3 regions of the Pseudodesulfovibrio piezophilus C1TLV30 genome follow, and region 3 is predicted to be linked to each of the others. Evidence: predicted binding sites of a transcription regulator. Region 3 holds the regulator's gene; each other region holds the start of a gene.
What was found. The regulator sigma-54, encoded in region 3, starts transcription at its own class of promoters, with help from an activator protein. The targets are predictions, from matches to a motif close to CTGGCACGGNNNNTGCTT.
Positions count from the first base shown of each region.

Region 1: a site for sigma-54 is predicted at 4,444-4,461, ahead of BN4_RS14570 (LeuA family protein). Genes of this name have one in related genera too.
Region 2: a site for sigma-54 is predicted at 3,859-3,876, ahead of BN4_RS07205 (ammonium transporter). Genes of this name have one in related genera too.

Region 1 covers NC_020409.1:3,148,232-3,155,712, reverse strand. The annotation lists gene nifK (nitrogenase molybdenum-iron protein subunit beta) at 1-774, opposite strand, end outside; gene nifD (nitrogenase molybdenum-iron protein alpha chain) at 794-2,431, opposite strand; gene BN4_RS14585 (P-II family nitrogen regulator) at 2,459-2,833, opposite strand; gene BN4_RS14580 (P-II family nitrogen regulator) at 2,833-3,186, opposite strand; gene nifH (nitrogenase iron protein) at 3,352-4,182, opposite strand; gene BN4_RS14570 (LeuA family protein) at 4,504-5,601, shown strand; gene BN4_RS14565 (hypothetical protein) at 5,870-6,724, shown strand; gene BN4_RS14560 (efflux RND transporter permease subunit) at 6,732-7,481, opposite strand, start outside.
Region 2 covers NC_020409.1:1,494,344-1,501,824, forward strand. The annotation lists gene BN4_RS07190 (methyltransferase) at 1-698, shown strand, start outside; gene BN4_RS07195 (EAL domain-containing protein) at 690-1,955, opposite strand; gene BN4_RS07200 (P-II family nitrogen regulator) at 2,077-2,409, opposite strand; gene BN4_RS07205 (ammonium transporter) at 2,451-3,809, opposite strand; gene BN4_RS07210 (2-amino-3,7-dideoxy-D-threo-hept-6-ulosonate synthase) at 4,351-5,148, shown strand; gene BN4_RS07215 (3-dehydroquinate synthase II family protein) at 5,165-6,148, shown strand; gene pheA (prephenate dehydratase) at 6,282-7,373, shown strand; gene aroA (3-phosphoshikimate 1-carboxyvinyltransferase) at 7,370-7,481, shown strand, end outside.
Region 3 covers NC_020409.1:571,399-578,879, reverse strand. The annotation lists gene lptC (LPS export ABC transporter periplasmic protein LptC) at 1-73, shown strand, start outside; gene BN4_RS02840 (LptA/OstA family protein) at 245-937, shown strand; gene lptB (LPS export ABC transporter ATP-binding protein) at 937-1,662, shown strand; gene rpoN (RNA polymerase factor sigma-54) at 1,905-3,311, shown strand; gene hpf (ribosome hibernation-promoting factor, HPF/YfiA family) at 3,349-3,888, shown strand; gene BN4_RS02820 (PTS sugar transporter subunit IIA) at 3,892-4,341, shown strand; gene rapZ (RNase adapter RapZ) at 4,361-5,242, shown strand; gene BN4_RS02810 (PTS sugar transporter subunit IIA) at 5,245-5,685, shown strand; gene BN4_RS02805 (PTS sugar transporter subunit IIB) at 5,693-6,154, shown strand; gene BN4_RS02800 (PTS sugar transporter subunit IIC) at 6,180-6,854, shown strand; gene BN4_RS02795 (manganese-dependent inorganic pyrophosphatase) at 6,950-7,481, shown strand, end outside.

The DNA of each region.
Region 1 (7,481 bases), 1.1 Mb from region 3:
CTTGCATTTGGAATCGAGCCAGCGGGCAGCGTCTGCCGAACACCACTCACCCAGAGCGAGAGTTCCAATGGCATCGCCACTCTTCTTGAGTTCGGAGACGGTAACGCCTCCATCAGGGAACATCTTGTATTCTCCGGTCAGCGGAGCATCGAGAACACCGGAAGTATCAGGGAACAGAGTGATGTCCACACCGATCAAACCAGCGAGACGCTTGATCTCGGCCATATCGGAAGGTTCGACCCAACCGGGGATGACATTGACCTTGCCGGATTTCTTGCCAGACGGTTCAGCCAACTGAGCCATGGCTTTCACCATATTGGAGAATCCGGTGACGTGGGAACCGACATAGCTCGGAGTGGGAGCTCCGATGACAGTCTTGCCTTCAGGGATCTTTCCTTCTTTCTGAGCCTTGGTACGAATCTGGTTCAGGTCATCACCAATGGTCTCGGACAGACACGTGGTGTGCACTGCGATAACTTCAGGCTCGTAGACCGTGAAGATATTGTCGATGGCCTGCACCAGGTTGGCCTGTCCGCCAAAAACCGATGCTCCTTCAGTAAAGGAACTGGTCGCGGCCGAAATGGGTTCCTTATAGTGACGTGTCAGGGTGGAGCGATGATACGCACAGCACCCCTGAGAACCATGGCTATGAGGCAGGCAGCCGTGAATACCGAGGGCGGCGTACATGGCTCCGATAGGCTGACATGTCTTGGCCGGATTGATCACCAGAGCCTTGCGGTCAGCAACTTCTTTTTTAGTATGTCTTAATAACATTGTCTTCTCTCTCCCTCGGTTATTCCCACACGAAGGTGCCGGTAAGTTCAGGATTTTCCTGCCAGGGAGCCTTCATGTAGCTCCAGACCTTGCTGTTCACGAGACGGTCGATTTCCTTGTAGAAATTGACTGCGCCCTTGAACCCGGCATACGGGCCGCCGGAGTCATAGCTGTGCAACTGTTTCATGGGGATGCCCAGTTTCTGAATGGAGAATTTCTCTTTGATACCTGCGCAAAAGAGATCAGGTTTGAGGATTTCCACCAGCTTGTCAGCTTCGTACTGATTGAGATCATCGATAATCAAAGATCCCTTATCCATATCTGGATTCATGCCTTCATAGTGCTTGAACTTAAATCCGGCATCTTCCAAAGCCTTGTACTCTTCCGGTGTTTTGCGCGGATTGTAGAGTTTTTCATCCTGCACGACTTCGATTTCTTCAATATTACGAGAATCTGCATCAACTTTAAGAGTGGGGATAACGTCACGCCCTTCGTAATCATCACGATGACCGAACTCATACCCGGCGGATAATGTTTTCATTCCCATCTCGACGAACAGTTCATTGTAGTGGTGGGCACGTGAACCACCAACAAACATCATGGCTGTTTTGCCTTCAGTACGCGAACGAACGTCTTCGATGACAGTCTTCACTTCGACCAGCTCTTCTGCAATGACAGCCTCGACCTTATCGATAAGCTTCTTGTCGCCAAAGTATTCAGCAATCTTACGCAGAGATTTCGCTGTTGCCTCTGCTCCGATGAAGTTGACCTTTATCCAGGGAATGCCATACTTAGTTTCAAGCATATCAGCCACATAGTTGATAGAGCGATGACACATGACCGCGCTCAAATCAGCATGCTGGGCAGAGGCGAACTGATCATAGGACGAGTTGCCTGAGAAGGTTGCGATATTGGTGATACCGCACTTCTTGAAGATACGATCTATCTCAAAACCGTCTCCACCAATGTTATACTCACCCAAGAGATTGATTTTGTATTCGCCTTCAGAAGGGGTCTCATTTTCACCGATCAGGTGCGTGAAGACCTGGTTATTCGCGATGTGGTGACCTGCGGACTGGGAAACTCCCTTGTATCCTTCGCAGGAGAAGCCGAACACGTTACAGTCTCCGAATTTGGCTTTCATCTTTTTGGCCACTGCGTGGACATCATCACCAATCAGGCCGACCGGGCAGGTCGCGAATATGGCGATCCCCTTGGGATGAAACAGGTCGTATGCTTCCTGAATCGCTGCTGCGAGTTTCTTTTCACCACCAAAGATGATGTCCTGATCCTGCATATCGGTCGAGAAACAGTACGGCATGTAGTTATCACCGTCCGGTCCAGGTTCAGTCTGGTTACGGCGAGTAAGCCAGGAATAGAAACCACAACCAATGGGACCGTGGGTGATATTTACGAGATCACGGGTGGGGCCGAGGATAACCCCCTTGCAACCGGCATAAGTGCATCCACGCATGGTGATGATACCGGGGATGGTACGGACATTTGCCAGGATCTCAGGCGGAGTCTCGGACTCCTGAGCCTCATTGATCATTATTTGCTTTGCGCGCTTGCGAGCCACCTTGGGCGGATACTTCTTGAGAAGTTCTTCCTTGATATCGGCGGCATCGAACTGCACGACCTTTTTCGTCTTAGCCATGTATTTGCTCTCCTTCAAAGCGGCGCTTTAGGCGATCGCCTTTTCGCCGGTTTCAGAGGTTCTGACGCGGGCTGCGTCCCCAATAGGCAGGACGAAAATCTTGCCATCGCCGGGTTTCCCGGTCTGGTTGACAGAGGTGATTGCTTCCACCACCTCTTCCACGACATCGTCAGTGACTACTGCCGTCAACATGCGCTTTGGATACAATTTCCCTTTTTCTCCCAGGACTGCTGCGGCTTCTTCGTATCCGCTCTCAGCGCCTTCCAGGACACTTGAGTTGATAAACCCCTTGCCTCGGCCCTGTGCTTCGTGAGCAAAGAAGGCATCCACGCCAACCTCAGTCAAGGCAGCCTTGGTGCGGTTCATCATGTCCATGCGCACAACTGCGATGATTTCCTTCATTATGCTGCCTCCTCGGAAGCGGCGGCAGTATCGTTGACGCCGGAACTGATGGTGTAGACATCCTCGACTTCGGAAACAAAAATCTTACCATCACCGAAAGCACCTTTGGTGCCGGAGCGCGCAGCGTTCATGATTGTCGTGATGACGAAGTCCTTGTCTGCGGCGTTGACAACGCTCATGAGCATGGTCTTGGGGATTTCATCATAGGTGACTTCACCGATCTTGATGCCGCGCTGCTTGCCGCGACCAGCCACGGAGTATTTGGTGACTGCCGGAAAACCATTGTCCATCAGGGCAGCCAAGACATCATCCGCTTTTTCAGGCCGTACAATCGCTCTTACCATGATCATCATTTTAACGCTCTCCTATCTTACTTGAATTATGTACTTTTGGTTGCATTTTCTCTTTTATTCCTCCCGGGTCAAAGGCATCGGTGTTAAGAGCAGACCTTTCGTTCATCCACGAAATTCGTCGAGTCTCGACCGTCGGAAGACGCCGGGAGGGATGCGAAATGAGATTTATGCAGCTTCCAGGATGCCGTATTCGAGCAACAATTTTTCGAGGTCCTCAATTTCCAACGGAGTGGGAATAGTGAACATTTCGTTTTCATCGATAGCTTTGGCCAATCCACGGTACTCGTTGGCCTGCGGGACAGAACCATCCCACTCGATAACTGTTTTGCGGTTGATCTCAGCGCGCTGGACATCATTGTCACGCGGGACAAAATAGATCATCTGGGTGCCAAGTTTCGCAGCAAGCTCAGTGATCAGATCAGCTTCACGGTCAGTATTACGGGAGTTGCAGATAAGGCCGCCGAGACGAACGCCACCGGATTCAGCGTATTTCATGATACCCTTGCAAATGTTGTTTGCGGCATACATGGCCATCATCTCGCCGGAGCAGACGATGTAGATCTCTTCAGCTTTACCATCACGAATTGGCATGGCGAAGCCACCACAGACAACGTCACCGAGGACATCGTAGAATGAATAATCCAGTCCTTCGGACTCTTCGTAGGCACCAAGCGACTCGAGCATGTTGATGGAAGTAATGATACCACGACCGGCACAGCCAACTCCCGGCTCGGGACCACCGGACTCGACACACCATGTTCCGCCAAAACCAGGCTTGCGGATATCGTCCAGCTCAACATCTTCACCCTCTTCACGCAGGGTATCGAGAACGGATTTCTGTGCCAGACCACCAAGCAACAAACGAGTGGAATCAGCCTTGGGATCACAGCCAACAACCATGATCTTACGTCCCATTTCAGCCAAACCAGCAACAGTATTCTGAGTGGTTGTGGACTTTCCGATGCCGCCTTTACCGTAGATTGCTACTTTCCTCATGATTTCTCCTCCATGGGTTTTCTTGCGTTGATGCTTCTCCCTATGGCAAACCCCGTGCCATTCGTGACAAGTTAATGTAAACACCTTAAATAAAAAGATTTATCATAAAACCACACAGAGACAACTCACCTACGAAAAGTGTAGGAAGCAACGAACTTCGCAGACGAAGTTGTAGGAACCTACAAAAATGTCAGCAACAACACCCGCAACGCTTTTTTAAAAAAAACACGTAATTTTAGAATGTTAAATCAACAGACTGCTTTGGCATCGTTCATGCTTCTCCATACGCATGGAACAGCACATGACATTGGGAGAAACAACATGTTGATTGATACGACACTCAGAGAAGGCGCTCAGCTTTTCGGCGCTTATTTCAGCATGAAAGAAAAGGAAGCCATCATACGAGGACTCCTTGAACTTGGTGTGGAAGAATTAGAACTGGGCTGGGTAGGTCAAAATGGACTTGAAGAACTGATTCGCCGTGTTCGCCCCTTCGCCGGGGCAACCCGGATAAGCGCATGGACCCCATGCCGGGACGGAGACATCCGCACCGCAGCGGCATTGAATGTGGACAGGATCAATATTGGTGTCCCTGTTTCCGATCTTCATCTCAAGAACAGATTGCACACCAACCGCGAAGGATTACTTGAGCGATTGGCCGGAACAGTTTTATCCGCCGTCCTTCTCGGCGTGGAATATGTTTCTGTCGGCCTTGAAGATATCTCCCGTGCCGACCCGGAGTTTTCCCTGACTGCTGCGATGCTGGCACAGGATATGGGGGCTTCAAGGGTCCGACTGTCAGATTCTCTCGGTTTGCTGACTCCCTCTGAGACAAAAAAAATGATTACATCTTTCAAAGAGAATCTTGAAATCGATGTGGCGGTCCATTGCCATAACGATTTTGGCATGGCCACGGCAAATGCTATCACAGCCTTGGCCTCAGGAGCAGATTACGCAGATGTCAGTGTTCTGGGAATCGGGGAACGATCCGGTATAGCCGCCACTGAAGAAGTTGCTGCGTATTTTACCATCAAGGAGGAAAGTCATGGGTATCAAACTCAAGGGATTCGTCAACTCTGCCATCAAGTCGCTGAAGCTGCCGGGGTCCCGATTCCTCGAACGAAAGCCATTGCAGGTAAGGATATCTTTTCATGCGAATCAGGCATCCACGCTCACGCACTCAGCAAATCTCCCGACCTCTTCGAGCCGTTTTCACCGAAAACCATCGGCGCAGATCGCACTCTCGCGGTTGGCGGCAAAAGCGGGCGGGCGGCAGTTGCCCACGCACTTGATAAGAACGGGCTTGAATATCCCGAACGGGAGCTCCCTCAGCTTGTTTCAGCGGTAAGAAAACTGGCCTGGCAACTGGAACGTCCACTGACTTCGCTGGAATTATCCGAATTAGCCAAGCGCAATTAAAAAGGATCGCTTCTATGCTCAGAAAATTCATCCTGATTTTCTTTTGGATATGCTTCCTCTCCAATTCCGCACAAGCGCATGTACCCCGCTCGCCTGACCAGTCATGGCACTGTAGAGTGGCTGCACACGGTAAAATTAGATTGGCTCATGCTCCCGAAAGGACTTGCAGTTGAGAAGTCTTTTTCTCAGATGAAAATGGATGGGATACTGTCCACTTCATAAACCGTTTTCCTGTGACCAAACATCCTGAAAAGACACGGAGGAAATCATGCAGACCATTGAAACGAAGTATGGTGAATTCATTGCCCAGCACACAGCCAACGAACTGCGTCGAAAGGAAATTTTACCTGTCGTCTTTCATGAATCCGGGGTCATCAAATCACTGCCGCTGGAATCGCAACAAACAGTTGTGACACCAGCTGGGGAAATCCCTGCGGAACTGATCTCCTTCCATGCAAACGGATGCATCAATCGAATTTTCCCCCTCAATGGAAAGCTGTCCGGCTATTGGGCACAGGAAGATGAAGCGAACCTTGCTCGCCCAGTCACTCTGGTGACTCCCTCCGGAACCATCACAACGCGCATCATCGGAATCAGTTTTTACGAGAATGAAACCCTGCGCAGCATCACCCTCTGGCCAGGAGAGACCATCTCCATTTCCACCCCCGCCGGAATGTTGGATACTCGTATCGGAGTCAGTTTCACCCCTGATGGCGAAGTCAGTTCCCTGGAACCGGCCAAACCGACTCCAGTCAAGACAGCAGCCGGGGAAATCACGGCATATGACCCGGACGCCATTGGTGTGAATGGGGATTGGAATTCCTTGGTCTTTGACAAGTCAGGTGCTGTTGTCCGCGTTACCACGACCTTGACCAGGGTCAAGGCCGTGCATCCCAATGGGACAACCACGGTTTTTACCCCCGGCACCAGAGAAAGCCTGTGTAGCGAGAGTGAAGAAGAAGTCGTCCCGATGGTAGTAGAAATGGACCAATCGGCGATCAGGGTTCGCACCAGTGCAGACCGACCAGTCGCAACACTCCCCATGGATACACATGTCTTCTTTTCCGAACCGTATTTACCACAACTCGCCAACTTCATGGAGATGATGCGCTGTTCCGTATGATCACCACTTATTCAGAAAGCGCATTCAGGTCACTCCCCTGCCTGACTTCTTCGGGGTCCCACGTATACTTCCCAAAGGATTGACGAAAGAACAGTGAATATAGGACCGGGCAGAGAACAAGGGTGAGAATTGTCGCAAAGGCCAGCCCTGACATGATCAGGTTGGCCATGGGACGCCACATTTCGCCCCCCTGCAACGAGAGTGGAATCATGCCGATAATCGTCGTGGTTGCAGTCATGATGATGGGTCTCGCCCTCTCCATGGCTGATATCACGATGCTGTTGGCAAGATCCATTCCCCGGCTCCTTTGAATTTCTATCCGGTCTATGAGCATAATCGCATTATTGACGATAATACCCAGGAGAGAAATCATGCCGAGCATAGGCATGAAGCCGAAGGGAGCATTGGTCGCGAGCATCCCGGCGGTGATACCGACCATCATGGGAGGCAATGTCAGGAGAATGATCAACGGGCGTCGGAGCGAATTGAATTGAAAGACCAAAACCAAGACCAACAGCCCCATGGCAAGAGGCATATTGGCATTAATCGCTTCCTGAGATTCCACACTCTTTTCAAATTCTCCTCCGTACTCGACGGTGTACCCGATCGGCCAATCTCCCTGCTTCATGAGTTCATCGATTTGAGGTCGAATCGATCCCAAAATAGTAAGAGCATAGTATCCTTCTCCCACATTCGCCTTGACAGTCATGGTCCGTGTCTGGTCCCTACGCCGGATATCAGAGGGTTGCCAATCAAG
Region 2 (7,481 bases), 920 kb from region 3:
ACGAGACAATGCGACAAGGTTTTAGAAACATCCTGAAGGAGGGATCGCTCAAACGGAATGAGGTGGATGAAAATTGGGGGGAGTACGAAACAATGCTGGGAACCTATCAACATGCACTGAACGGTCAGATACAAGGAACAACAGCATACCTGGCAGCACTCCCGGAATTCCCTTCTTTTCGCAGCATGGCAGACGTCGGCGGCAACCATGGGCAGTATTCCATGGAACTTTTGGAACGAAACCCTGACTTGAAAAGCACTCTCTACGACTTTCCGGCAGTTGTTTCAGCCGCCTCCCAACGCTGCAAAGACAGGGGTTTTGCCGACAGGCTGACGTGCACCGAGTTTGATCTTCGCGCAGACGCGTTACCCCGGGACTCCTATGACCTGATTTTCTTCTCCCATATACTGTACGGCTGCAAGGACGATTTGCACTCGATTTTCACAATGGCCAAGAATGCCCTGAAAACTGGAGGATGCCTCGTCAGCCAACATTTCGCCCCTGAAGGCGGCGCATCTGAATTGTACAAGACCAATGTGGAACTGCTGACAAGACTGCTCGGCTACGACACCCACTTCATCGCTCGTGCGGAATTGGAAGACGCCTTGCTCAAGACTGGGTTCGGACAGATGGAACACACATTCACTGGCGTTGACGGACAGAGCCTCCTACTGATCGCTCGAAAGTCCTCAACCTGACTCAGCTGATGATGCCCCGCAGGAGTCTGAGTTTTGTCGCCCCATATCCACGCAAAGGATACGGTGATCCCGACTGCCTTTATGGTAAAAAACCTGAGCGATGGTGGTGCAAAGATTACCCGAAGCCATCGATATATAAGGAGGAGTTGTAAACTTCTCAAGCCCGGCCTGGATTGGCAGAAAGTACTCCTTGAGTGAGTGATCTGCGCCAATTCGGGCCGGTTCATAGAGGAACCGCTTGCTTTTACGAAGCTTGTCAGGATTGCATATGGTATTTGAAACCTGCCTGCCCTGCATATCAAGCACATAGAGGCACTCAACATTTGGATAATTCGCTATAAATTCAGACAAGCGATGGTCAATTTCACGGGATGGACGGTTTGCCAGGCTTTGACACATCGTGAGTACAATATGGTAGAATCCGGAAAAAAGCTGTTTTTCCTCTGCAATACGGCGGGTCTGATTATCCCTGTATTTTTCTGCAAGAGCATCAATCTTGTTGGCCATACACGGAACTGCTGACAGGCCCGGTGCTGGCCGGGCAAAAAAGAATCCCTGAAAGATATCAATACCATTGCCAAGCAGACACATGGCTTCATTGCTTGTTTCCACTCCCTCGGCAAGTACCAGACAGCCAAGGCGGCTCGACATCTGCACAAAACTGCGCACAACCTCCAGCTTGTGGAACTGTTTATCCACTCCGGAAACAAGAGATCGGTCAAGCTTGATGATGTCCGGCTTGAGCAATGGGATCCGATCCAGATTAGAGTAGCCCGCGCCGACATCATCCAGCCCGATGAGAAAGTTCTTTTTACGATAGAATCGAACGAACTCCATAAGCGCATTTTCATCTTCGCATCGCGATTCAATGATTTCTATAATGACATTGTTCGGGCTGATCCCACAACGCTTGACGAGTTCAAGCAGATGATTGGACCCGCGAGTCATGCTGTTGATGCAGGACGCATCGATATTCATGGAAAGCATGACACTTTTGTCACGACGATGAAGCGTTGCAAATGATTCCACAGCCTTTGTCCGGCAGACCCGATCAAGAGCAAGACGGGACACCCCGTCCCGAGCCTGATCAAATAAAGACGTAGGAGGTATAAGCTCGCCACTCTCTGGGTCAAATCCCCGACTCAAGGCTTCCAACCCGATGACAGCCTTGCGCTTGAGCGAGACCTGCGGTTGAAAATAGGTGAGAATCCGTTCATTCTCAATTATGTCATGAAGGCTGGGTGCTGTGGTCGCCATTGAAATTACATATGACTGACGGAGAGTCGTCTGTGACAGGCTGCTTCGCGTTCGGTTGGAGTTTTGAAAAGGCCGGGACGGACTCGCCGCCCCGGCCATATCGGTCTCTTGACACTCAGTTTTAAAGGATACCGTCTTCGGCGGTTCTGATACGCAGCGCCTTGGCAAGCTCGGTGACAAAGATGACACCATCGCCTTCGCTTCCGGTCTGTCCTGCGGTCTGAATGGCCTCTATGGCTTTCGCCTCGAAGTCGTTATTGACGCCGATTTCAAGACGAACTTTCTTGAGCAGGTTCACTTCCATCTGGACGCCACGGTAGGTTTCGGTAAACCCTTTCTGACGACCTGATCCCAGGATATTTGTCACGGACATGGAGTATATTTCCTTGGCGAACAAGGCTTGCTTCACGTCATTGAGTTTTTCAGGTCTGATGTATGCTATGATGAGCTTCATTTTTTCTTCTCCTTATAGTGTCTGGTGATCGAACTTCGCGCCTATTCGTTGCTGAAGAGCTGGAATCCGTTGTAGGACTCGGAGCCGTGCTCAGCAATATCCAGACCCTTAAGTTCTTCTTCCTTTGTGACACGCAGGCCAAACAACCCCTTGACGACAGACATCAAGATGTAGCCAGTACCAAATCCCCAGACGAAGAAGACACCGACACCTATGAGCTGAACACCGAGCTGAGCGAAACCGCCGCCATAGAACAACCCACCATCAAGATTGAATAAACCGCAGGCAAGCGTTCCCCATGCACCGCACACACCATGAACCGAAGAGGCTCCGACGGGGTCATCGATCTTGAGAACCTTGTCGATGAATTCAATGGAAAGGACAACCAGGCAACCGGCGACCAGGCCGATGGCGATAGCACCGCTGGGCGAAACAGTGGCACAACCGGCAGTGATACCCACCAGACCAGCCAATGCTCCGTTCATGGTCATGGAGATGTCAGGCTTGCCGTACCGGAACCAGGAGATGAACATGGCACCAAGGACACCGCCAGCAGCAGCCAGGGAAGTATTCATGGCGATCAGACCAATGGTGTCATCAGCAGTGGTGGTGGAACCGGGATTGAATCCGAACCAACCGAACCAAAGGATGAAAACACCCAGACCAGCCAAGGGGATGTTGTGACCAGGAATGGCATTGGCTTTTCCGTCTTCGGTGTACTTGCCGATACGAGGACCAAGCACCAATGCTCCGGCCAGGGCAATCCAACCACCGAGAGAGTGAACGACCGAGGAACCGGCAAAGTCACAGAATCCAAGGCCTTCCAACCAACCGGCACCGTCATCTCCAAGCCACAGTGAACCCCAGGCCCAGTGACCGGACATTGGGTAAATGATAGCGGTAATGACAATGGAAACAAGAATGTAACTGGAAAATTTGGTCCGTTCGGCCATACCACCGGAGACGATGGTCGCGGCAGTCGCAGCAAACACGGACTGGAAGAACCAGAAAGTGTAAGACCAGGGCAGGTCGGCAGCAGACACACCACTCAGGGCGTAGCCGGAGGTGCCGATAAATCCGCCTGCATCCAGGCCGAACATAACGGCAAAACCGAACAGGAAAAAGACGACAGAACCAACTGCGAAATCCAGAAAGTTCTTCATCATGATATTACCGGCCGATTTTGCACGGGTGAACCCGGCTTCGACACAACCGAACCCGGCCTGCATGAACATGACCAGGATGGCGGCAACAAGTGTCCAAAGGATGTTACCATTGGACTGGGTGAGGTACTCTACCTCTTCTGCATGAGCAAGGGTCGGGGCAAGGGCAACCACTATGGCTGCCATCGCGACAACGGCCTTGCTAAACGTAGGGGTCGGGGACTTTCTCAAAAACATTACGATACTCCTCCTTGAAGTGGAATGCGTTTCTAACCTGGCTCCCTTCTATCAAGACCCGTGCCAAACTGCATTTTCATTGCTATTCATGTAAAACAGCCAATTCAAAGACGTATGAAACCTTACTATTTTTGCAAATTTGTAATTTATTACATTTTTGAAGTCTCTAAAATATACAAAAATTGTCAACTCAGTATTCAGAAGAAAAACAAACAGGGCTTACTTGTATATAAGGTAATAGAAGACATCTATTCGAAATCGCAATTATTTTTATATTGACAGAACATTATCGGAGGGGATATGAATTTTGCATGAATTCCACCATTGCCTCCCCAACATACTTTTCCTTCTTTTATTTTGGATATTGGTATTGCCGCGCTCGCGGTCTTGGGAGAGGTGCACTGTAACCAACTGGTGGATACAAGCAGAACAAAGAACCTCTTCAAGGGCCGCGGGCGAAAGCCGGCGGCCCTTGTTTTTTTATCTCCCGCCGGTTTCATGAGAACCATGGTCCGAGAGAGACAACCACTGGAGAGAGAAAATGCACATAGGCAAAGCTATCAGGCTTGAAAGAATCGTTAATCGTAACACAGGCAGAACCATAGTCGTCCCCATGGATCATGGAGTCACTGTCGGCCCCATTGATGGACTGGTGGATATGCGCGAAGCTGTCGGCAAAGTTGTCGCCGGTGGAGCCAATGCAGTCATTGAGCACAAAGGGCTTGTCCGATGTGGACATCGTGCTTCCGGCAAGGACATTGGCCTCATCGTCCACTTGTCAGCATCAACCAGCCTTTCTCCTTACCCCAATGCAAAATCCCTGGTCGCCTCGGTTGAGGATGCCATCCGACTCGGCGCAGACGCCGTCTCCATTCACTGCAACCTCGGTGACGAAACCGAATCCGCCATGTTGGCCGATTTTGGAATGGTGGCTTCGAAAGCATCCAATTGGGGCATTCCGCTCCTGGCGATGGTGTATGCCCGCGGACCTAAGATTTCCGATGAATACGACCCTGCCGTCGTCGCTCACTGTGCCCGCGTCGGCACGGAACTCGGGGCAGATATTGTCAAGGTTCCCTACACTGGAGATATCGACACCTTCGCCAAAGTATGCGACGCCTGTTGTGTCCCTGTCGTCATCGCTGGCGGGCCAAAACTCGACAGCACCGAGTCCTTTCTCCAAATGGTGCATGATTCTCTGGAGGCCGGAGGCGCAGGGCTCTCCGTCGGGCGCAACGTCTTCCAGCATGAGGATCCCACCCGTCTGGTCGAAGCACTGAACATGATCGTCCACGCTGATGAATCCGTGGATGTCGCCCTCAATTACCTCAACGGCTAACCAACGGAACTTCTCCATGAAAAAAGTCATCTTCAAATCCGTTCCCTTTGACAAGAACCTGATTACTCTGGCCCTGGAATCCGGGGTGGACGCTGTCATGGTGGACGAGGCCCACGTCAAGGATGTGGAAGCTCTCGGCCGTGTCACCGTCATCACTCCTGAGGCCATGCCCGTTGTCGAACTGACCCAAAAATCAGACGAGGACATTGCAATCAAGGGCATTCTGGATGGTAAGGACATTGTCCTGAAAAAGGGGTGGGAAATCATCCCGGTGGAAAACATCCTCGCGCAGGTGGACACTCTGGCTCTGGAATGCGAAAATTATGACCGAGCCATACTGGCAGCAGGCATCCTGGAACGAGGGTGTGATACTGTCGTCGTCCTGCCTGAAGGTGCTGCCGATCTCAAGCAAATTGTCGCGGAACTCAAACTGTCGCAGGGAACAATGGAGCTTCAAGTCGCCACAGTTACAGCCATTGAATCAACAGGACTCGGGCATAGAGTCTGTGTGGATACTATTTCCATGCTGAAAAAAGGCCAGGGAATGCTCATCGGCAACTCCTCGGCCTTTTCTTTTTTGGTTCATGCCGAAACCGAATCCAACCCCTATGTGGCGGCACGCCCGTTTCGGGTCAACGCCGGGGCAGTCCACGCTTACGCGCAGATGCCGGGTGACAAGACCACATATCTCGAAGAACTCGCGGCAGGGACTGATGTTCTCATTGTCGGCGCAGATGGAGCCACCTCATTGGCTACAGTTGGCCGTGTCAAGGTCGAAGTTCGCCCCATGCTGCTGATCAAGGCGGAAGTCAAAACCGAAAACGGTATCAAGGAAGGCCAGGTCTTTTTGCAAAACGCCGAAACAATTCGGGTTGTCAGCGACAAGGGTGCCCCTGTCTCTGTAGTCACTCTTTCCGTTGGTGACAAAATCATGGTCAAGACTGACGAAGCCGGTCGTCACTTCGGTATGCGGATCAAGGAAGAAATCGTCGAGGGATAAATCTCTCATGGTCCCGGTCCCTGAACCCCAGGGACCGGGAAACTCTCACAAACACTTTTTTGCAGTGCTTTCATCAAAAAATCTGACGCTGAAATCAGAACAGGAAAGCGGACTGGAGAAACTCATGGGCGACATGGATAAGAGCGATATCCCGGATTTGACAGACCTCAGAGTCAAAATTGACAGCCTGGATAAACAGATCGTGGACCTTCTCAACCAACGAGCCAGGGTAAGCCTCGGCGTGGGCCGTTACAAAGCCGCCCACAATGAGCCTATCTACAAGCCGTTTCGGGAACAGGAGGTCATGGACAAAATTGCAGACTCAAGCCCTGGCCCGCTTCCCGATAAGCACCTCCGTACCATTTATCGGGAAATCATGTCTTCATCCCGTCATTTGCAACGCCCGGAACGAGTCGTTTACCTCGGCCCCGAAGGAACCTTTTCCTATTTTGCCGCCATTGAGCACATGGGCAGTTCCGCAGCCCTGACCCCCAAAGGGGACTTCGAAGAAATATTTCGTGCTGTTGCGGAGGAGGGAGCCGAACTTGGCGTCATCCCGCTGGAAAATTCCATTGAAGGCACTGTCGGACAAGTCGTCGACCTGTTCATGAAATACAAAGTCTCTATCCAGGCCGAGGTTTTCAGTCGCATCAGCCACTGCCTGATGTCCAATGCCGACCGCATAGAGGATGTGGAAGTGGTTTACTCCCATCCGCAACCTCTGGGTCAATGCAGGGACTGGCTCCGCACGCACCTGCGTGATGTGCCGACTATTCCCATGGAATCCTCGGCAGAAGCCGCAGAGGTGGTCGCGGGCAAAAAAGCCGCAGCCGTGGTGGGCCATGCCAAGCTCGCCGACATGCACGGCATGAATATCCTGGCGCAGTCCATTGAAGACCTGCCGGACAACTGGACCCGGTTCCTTATTATCGGATCGTCGCCTTCCCAGGAAGACAAACGGGACAAAACGACCATCCTGTTCACCCTGCCGGACAAGGCAGGTGCCCTGGCACGCGTTCTGACAACCATGGCACACCAGAGCATCAATATCACCAAACTGGAATCACGCCCGTTTCGTGGAGAAAAATGGAAATATGTTTTCTTCGCTGATCTCGAATGTGACCTTGGCGCAGAACGATACGAAGACGTTCTCGAAGATATCCGACAACAGTGCCACACACTTCGTGTGCTTGGAACCTACCCCACCCAGGAGGAAAGACAATGACCCAGGAACCGATCGTCATCAATGCGCCGCCCAGCAAGTCTCTGTCACACCGCACCCTCATTGCGGCGGCCCTGGCCAAGGGCACTTCCGAAATATCATCAATCCTCG
Region 3 (7,481 bases):
ACTCATCGCAGCTGGCGGGGTCGAGGCCTTATTCTCTCCCCAAAAATATAGTGGTATGTCCCTTAATAAATAGAGATATGGTGTGTTTTCTATGAAACGTATTTCCCTCTCCATAATTTTTTGTGTCTGCATCATGGTTGCTGCATCTTCGGTTTACGCCGATGGGTGGGGGGAAATCCGTGAAGCCACTCAGAATTTGAATGTTCGAGCCAAGAGAACTGCTCAGAGTAAACACAGAGTCACCTTGTTAAAAGGACAGAAAGTCAAAGTTGATTTTGTTGAAGGGAATTGGGGGGCCGTCTTCGACCTCAATGCCACCGCACATGACGAGAAGGATGCTCTTGGATATTCTCATATGCGTTTTTTGGCACCGGCCCAGATGAAGCAGGAAAATGAGAAAGATATCGTAGTTTCTTCAATACCTTTACCTCCCAGTGGGGAAGGTGAAGTCAAGGCCGACGTTCAAGCAGAAGCTCCTTTTTCACCAAGTGCATTTGGTGTCACTCCGGGAAGAGTTCCTATCAAGATATCTTCAGAACGCATGATTTATGATGAGAGTGGGAAGATGGTTTCTTTTGTTGGAAATGTCGTTGCTGAACATGGTGATTTAACTCTTTGGGCCCATAAATTGTCTGCATACCTTGCTTCGAGCTCTGATAAAAAATTTTCGGCTGACAGTATTGATAAAATCGTAGCAGAAGGGAGTGTGAAAGCCCAAAAAGGGCGTTCACGAGGATCATGTGGCAAGTTGATTTATTTTGTCAGTCGTCAAGTGCTTCGGATGGAAGATAATCCTCAATTACAGGATGGTCCTAACAGTTTAACAGGTGACGTCATTAATTTTTACGCCAAGGAAAATCGAAGTGAGGTTGTTGGTGGAAATGGCAAGAGAGTACAGGCTGTTTTTATGACCCCTGACAGTGTCAAGGTGCAATAATGTCTGATGGTTTGATAGCAACAAATCTGTCCAAAAGGTACGGCCAAAAGGAAGTTGTACACGGCATAAATCTGGAACTGAATCCACAAGAAGTCGTTGGATTGCTTGGGCCAAATGGTGCAGGTAAAACAACTACTTTTTATATGCTTGTTGGGATTGTTAAGCCAAATACTGGGCAGGTTTCTTTGTCGGGGAAAGCTCTGACGAATAAACCTTTGCATGAGCGGGCTCGGCTTGGGGTGAGTTATCTTCCTCAGGAAAATTCTATTTTTAAAAAACTATCAGTTCGTCAGAATCTCGAAATAATACTTGAACAGACGTCTTTGAGTTCCAAGGCTCAGAAAAAAAGAGCTGAAGAGTTGATGGAGATGTTCACTATCAGCAAACTTGCGGATCAAGCAGCCATGTTTCTTTCAGGAGGGGAAAGACGTCGCTTGGAAATTGCAAGAGCGCTCATAATGGATCCGAAATTTATTTTGTTGGATGAGCCTTTTGCCGGTGTTGACCCTATTGCTGTTATTGATATTCAGGATATCATTTCCGTTCTGAAAAGCATGGGGATAGGGATTCTTATTTCTGATCATAATGTTAGAGAAACATTGAATATTTGTGATAGAGCATATCTTGTCTACGAGGGGACTGTTATTCTCGAAGGGACTCCAGATATTATCGTGCAAGACAGTCGAGCTCGTCAAATCTATCTCGGTGAGGATTTTCGTCTTTGATTTCTTTTTTTTGTGCCTTTCAACTCATTGATGATTTACACATACCGTAAACATTGGTACACTTCTTTCATATCATTTTCTCTTTCTCATTAATCCAATAGTTACAATATATTACTCAAGGAATGGCTTGCTTACAGATTTTCGCTGTGGCATAGTAGCAGCGAGATGTAGTAAAAAAACTATTAATGTAGAAGAATATAACTTGAAATATAGATCTTGTTTAGTCTTTAAGGCTTCATAATATGGGACTTGAACTCAGACAACAACTCAAGCTTTCTCAGCAACTGGTCATGACTCCCCAGTTGCAGCAGGCCATAAAGCTGTTGCAACTTTCTCGCCTTGAGCTTTTGGAAACTGTTCAACAGGAACTTCTGGAAAACCCTTTTCTGGAAGAAACAGAAATTGAGACAGAAATCCGAGAGAAAGAGGAGTTAACTGAATCTCAAGCAGAAGAAGAGCTTGTGCGGACAGCTGATTGGGAAAATTATTTGGGAGAATTCTCAAGTACTTCTAAGCAGGCGTCGGCACGTGATTCCGAGGTACCTGAAGAAGGACTTTCTTTTGAGGCTCGGCTTGCCTCAAAACCCTCACTGGATGGGCATATGAGCTGGCAAATGAGATTGTCTAATTTCTCAGAATCAGAAATTGCTATCGGTGAAATCATTATCGGTAATCTTGACCATAATGGCTATCTTCAGGCCACTAATGAAGAAATTATGAGCATGGTCGATGCTTCGGATGAAGAAATTGAAGCTGTGATTTTGCGACTCCAGCGGTTGGACCCTGTTGGTGTGGCTGCTCGAACGCCACAAGAATGTCTTCTCGTGCAAATGGATGTTTTAGGGCTTGATGATCCTATTCTGTTCTCCTTGGTTAAGGACCATCTGGAAGATCTCGAAAAAAACCGTTATAAGCCCTTAGCTAGGAAATTTAAAATTTCCATGGAAGACCTCAAGAGTTATCTTGATTTAATGCAGACGTTGGATCCTATGCCTGGGACCAATTTTTCCAGTACAGAACCTCACTATGTAAGTCCTGATGTCTTTGTATACAAGTACGGTGATGAATTTGTGATTATCCTTAATGAGGATGGGATGCCTCGATTGCAGATGAATTCATTTTACATGGACACTATGCGGGATGTTGCGGATAAGGAAAAAGATTATTTTCAGGAAAAGATGCGTTCTGCCGCGTGGTTGATGAAAAGTCTGTACCAGAGGCAGAGAACGTTGTATAAAGTAGTCGACAGCATCGTACGATTTCAAAGAGGTTTTTTTGAAGAAGGAGTTACAAAACTCAGGCCTTTAATTCTTAAGGAAGTTGCTGAAGATATCGAAATGCATGAATCCACCGTGAGTCGGATTACCACAAGTAAATATGTTTCGACTCCTCATGGTATCTTTGAGTTGAAATTTTTCTTCAACAGCGCATTGGATTTGAATGATGGTTCGCAAGTCGGTTCAGAAAGTGTTAAGGCACTCATCAAAAAAATGATAGCGAACGAAGATACTAAAAGACCGTTAAGTGATGAAAAAATTGGTGAAATTCTTAAGGATGAGCTTGATGTTAATATAGCTCGACGTACTGTTGCCAAGTACCGTTCAGCAATGGGAATTGCATCTTCTTCAAAGCGTAAACAATATTTCTAAGTTCAGTTTCTTTCACCTTTTGAACAGGAGGTAGTGTATGAACATAAGCTTCACTTTCAAGAATTTTGAGCCGTCTGACCATTTGAAGGGTTATGCACAAAAGAGATTTGAAAAGATAGGTAAGTTCGTTCCCGACTCCGAAGCAGATCTCCAAGTCAATCTTTTAGTAGAAAAGTTTCGGCACAAGGCTGATGTTATTTTGAATGCTGACAACATTCATATCTCTGCATATGAAGATTCAGAAGATATGTATTCTACCATTGACATGGTTTTGGATAAGCTTGAGGCTCAACTGCGTAGAATGCGTGAAAAGGTCAAGAATAGAAGCAAGCAGGCTCGTGGCAATAAGGTTCAAATGAACTTCTTTTCATATGACGATGTGACAGGAGAACATATACCTACAATTGTTGGCACTGATAGTTACGAAGCAAAGCCAATGTCAATAGATGAGGCTGCGGAGCAATTAAACACGTTTGATAATGAATTCCTCGTTTTTCTGAATGCGGAAACTGAGGATGTTAATGTAATTTATAAGCGAAAGAATGGCGATTACGGATTAATCGACCCTGGTAATTAAATTATGAAACTCGGTGATTATTTAGAAAAGAATTTCGTTCTTTTCAATCTCGCCTCTGATACAAAATCTGAGGCTTTGACAGAACTTCTCGCCCCTATTGGCGAAGCATATCCTGAGATGGACACGGACCAAGCGGTTCGTGTCCTTCTTGAACGTGAGAGCCTGGGAACAACCGGCATTGGTGACGGGATAGCCATTCCTCACGGCAAACTTGAAAATATCGAGAAGGTTGTTATCGCTGTGGGACGAAGTCTCCAAGGGGTCGAATTTGAAGCCCTTGATCATAAGCCATGCTCAATCTTTTTCCTTGTTCTTGCACCTGAGAATAGTGCTGGTATGCACCTTCGTATATTGGCCCAAATCTCACGCATTCTTAAGGATGAGGCTTTTCGAAAACGTTTTATTGAGACTGAATCTCATGATGAGTTATGGCAACTTCTCCAAGATGTTTAAGGTCTTTTAGGATGATTTCTTGATTTCCCACAATTCTTTTCCCGTTGTTGTCGTTACAGGTATTTCTGGTTCCGGCAAAAGTACAGCACTCAAGGTCTTCGAAGATTTGGGTTTTTTCTGTATTGATGGGCTTCCTTCGAGTATGTCTGCTAAAATTGCTGAATTAATTTTAAAGCAGGATTCAAAATACCGAGGGTTGGCTCTTGGGATGGATATGCGGCAACTTGAGTTCAATGATGGTTGGAATCATGCGCTCAAAGAGTTGGCTGCAATGGGAATTGTTCCTCAAGTTCTTTTCTTGGAGGCAAAACAGCCGGAACTTGTTCGACGATATGCCACTACCAGACGGCTCCACCCTTTGGAAAGTCAATCCCTTGGCCTTGATAAAGCTTTGGAGAAAGAACGAAGTCTTCTTGAACCTATTCGAAGCAAAGCTGATCTCGTTTTGGATACAACTGACTACTCTGTGCATGATTTGAGAAGAGTTTTGCAGACAAAGTGGACAGCTATTGAAGAGCTTGGCCGGGGTATGCGTGTTCACATCATCTCTTTCGGTTTTAAGTATGGCGTTCCCACTGAAGCTGATTTCGTTTTTGATTTGCGTTTTTTGCCTAATCCATATTTCGATAAAAACTTAAAACCACTTTCCGGGCTGGATAAGTCTATTCAAAGTTATGTACTTGAGAGTCAAGTCGGGAGCGATTTCAATAGTAAATTTCAAGATTTTGTAACATACATGCTCCCTCTCTATGCCGATGAAGGACGATATAGAATTACGCTCTCTCTTGGTTGCACAGGAGGGCGGCATCGGTCGGTTTCCGTGGCAGAGTCATTGCTGGCGACCTTGAAAAAAAAGGGATATGCAGTGACTATTGAACATAGACACATGGAACTGGGATAAAAATGATTGCTACATCTGGAAATAAGAGAACTTCAGAAGTCGGAGTGGTGCTTGTCACGCATGGAGTGTTTGGTAAGACGCTCCTTGAAGCTGCGATAACTGTTTTAGGCCCCCAAATGAATTGCCAGGCTGTTGGAGTTGACGTGAATTTAGGGGTTGATGAAACAATGGACTCAATCCGGAGAGCTATCCGATCTGTTGAAACAGGAAAAGGAGTTGTGGCACTCACAGATCTTTTTGGCGGGTCTCCAACAACCATGAGTCTTTCACTCATGAAATCAGAGAATCTCGAAGTTATTACTGGTGTTAATTTGCCCATGCTTGTTGCAACGTTGCAGTCTCGAAAGATGGAAATAGATGCTGTTGCAGAAAAAGCTAAGGCTGCAGGAATACAAGGCATAAAAGTCGCAGGAGCCATGCTGCGGAAGAAAACAAAGAAATAGGTTGGCCGTGACACTTGTTCGCATTGATAATAGACTTATTCACGGCCAAATCATTGAGACTTGGCTTCCTTATACAGGGGCAAAGGTAGTCATTGTTGCAAATGATGAACTGGCTGGTGATACATTGCAACAGGAAATCATGTCCTTGGCTATACCCCAAACAGTCTCAAGCCTTTTCATCAGTATTGAGGATCTTGCTCAAGAGATAGGGATGCTTGAGGCGGGGAATATCTCTTCAATACTTGTTCTTTTTTCCAATTGTTCAGACGCCAAAAGAGCGTTTGATTTTGGGTTTGACTATACTAGTCTTAATATTGGAAATGTTCATTATAGCCCTGGGAAAAAACAGATATCCCCAAGCGTAGCGCTTTCCGATGCTGATGAAAGTTGTTTGAAACAACTTTCAAAAAGGGGAGTCATTCTTGATTTTCGTTGTGTCCCCAACGATCCTGTGCAGGTGAGGTTTTAGCCATGATCGAGAGCAATTCTTACCTTTGGTTTGCACAAGTCGCTTTTTTTTTGCCTTCTTTTCTCTTTTTAGGGTCTCGCTCAATGTTGGTCTTCTAGAACGTCCTTTGGTTATAGGGCTTTTTTGGGGCTGCTTGACCGGGAATTATGTCAATAGTTTTAATATTGCCATTTTTTTTGAACTCTTCTGGCTTGATCTCATTCCCGTAGGCACATTTATTCCGCCACATTTGACCGCCGCGACTTTTTCAGCTCTCTCTCTCTCTACTTTTTTTGGCCTGACACACCCCGCAAAAATAATGGGTGTTCTTTTTGCCAGTATGCCCTTAGCTCTGCTTGGAACGCGTGTTGAAGCATGGTTTAGAGAACAAGAACGAGGAAGTTATAACAGCTTGCTTCATTGGGCTCGAAAGCCAAATACAAAGGATCTTCCAGCGAGACTCATTTTGCGTTCAGTGCTCCGTTCTTTGCTCCTTTCTTGGGGAGCGTTTTTTTGTGCGATACTTGTTCTAAAATTCACATTCAAGACTGTTTTTACTCTTTATCCAGCATTTCTCACGTCTATAGATATAACCTGGCCGCATTTATGGATCGCTGCCAGCATGGGGGGGCTTATGGCTCTTCGTTTGAAAAGAGCCTATGCTGTTTTAACTACCGGGGTCATTTTAATTACCCTTTTCGTACTTTATGGACGTTTTTAGCTTGGCACCTTGCACAGTTTGTGATATTTGGCACATTCTATTTCAAGGCGAATATTCCTGATCACAGGATTAATTTAATTAGGAGGATTTTAGATATGGCTATTTTGGTTGTTGGACACAAGAACCCGGACACCGATACTATTGCTTCTGCGATTGCTGTCGCCGATCTTTTCTCTAAGCGTGGCCAGGAGGCCAAGGCTATCTCCCAAGGGGAAATCGCCCCTGAGACAGCTTTTGTGCTCGAAAAGTTTGGTCTTGCTGCACCTGAAATCGTAACCGATGCGACAGATCAGCAGATTATTCTGGTTGATCACACTGATATTTCTCAAACTATTGATAATCTTGATAAAGCTGAACTGATTGCTGTAGTTGATCATCACAAACTGGGTGATGTCACGACTTCGAATCCTCTCGAGATGTGGGTTTGGCCTGTCGGCTGTACTGGAACTGTCATCAAATCCATGTATGATTTTTATAATATTGAAATTCCGGCTAATGTTGCTGGGATTCTTCTGTGTGCAATCTTGAGTGACACTGTCATGTTCAAATCTGTGACTTGCACTGATCAGGACAAAGCCGCAGTTGAAGCTTTGGCAAAGATTGCTGGTGTTGATGATGTTATGGCTT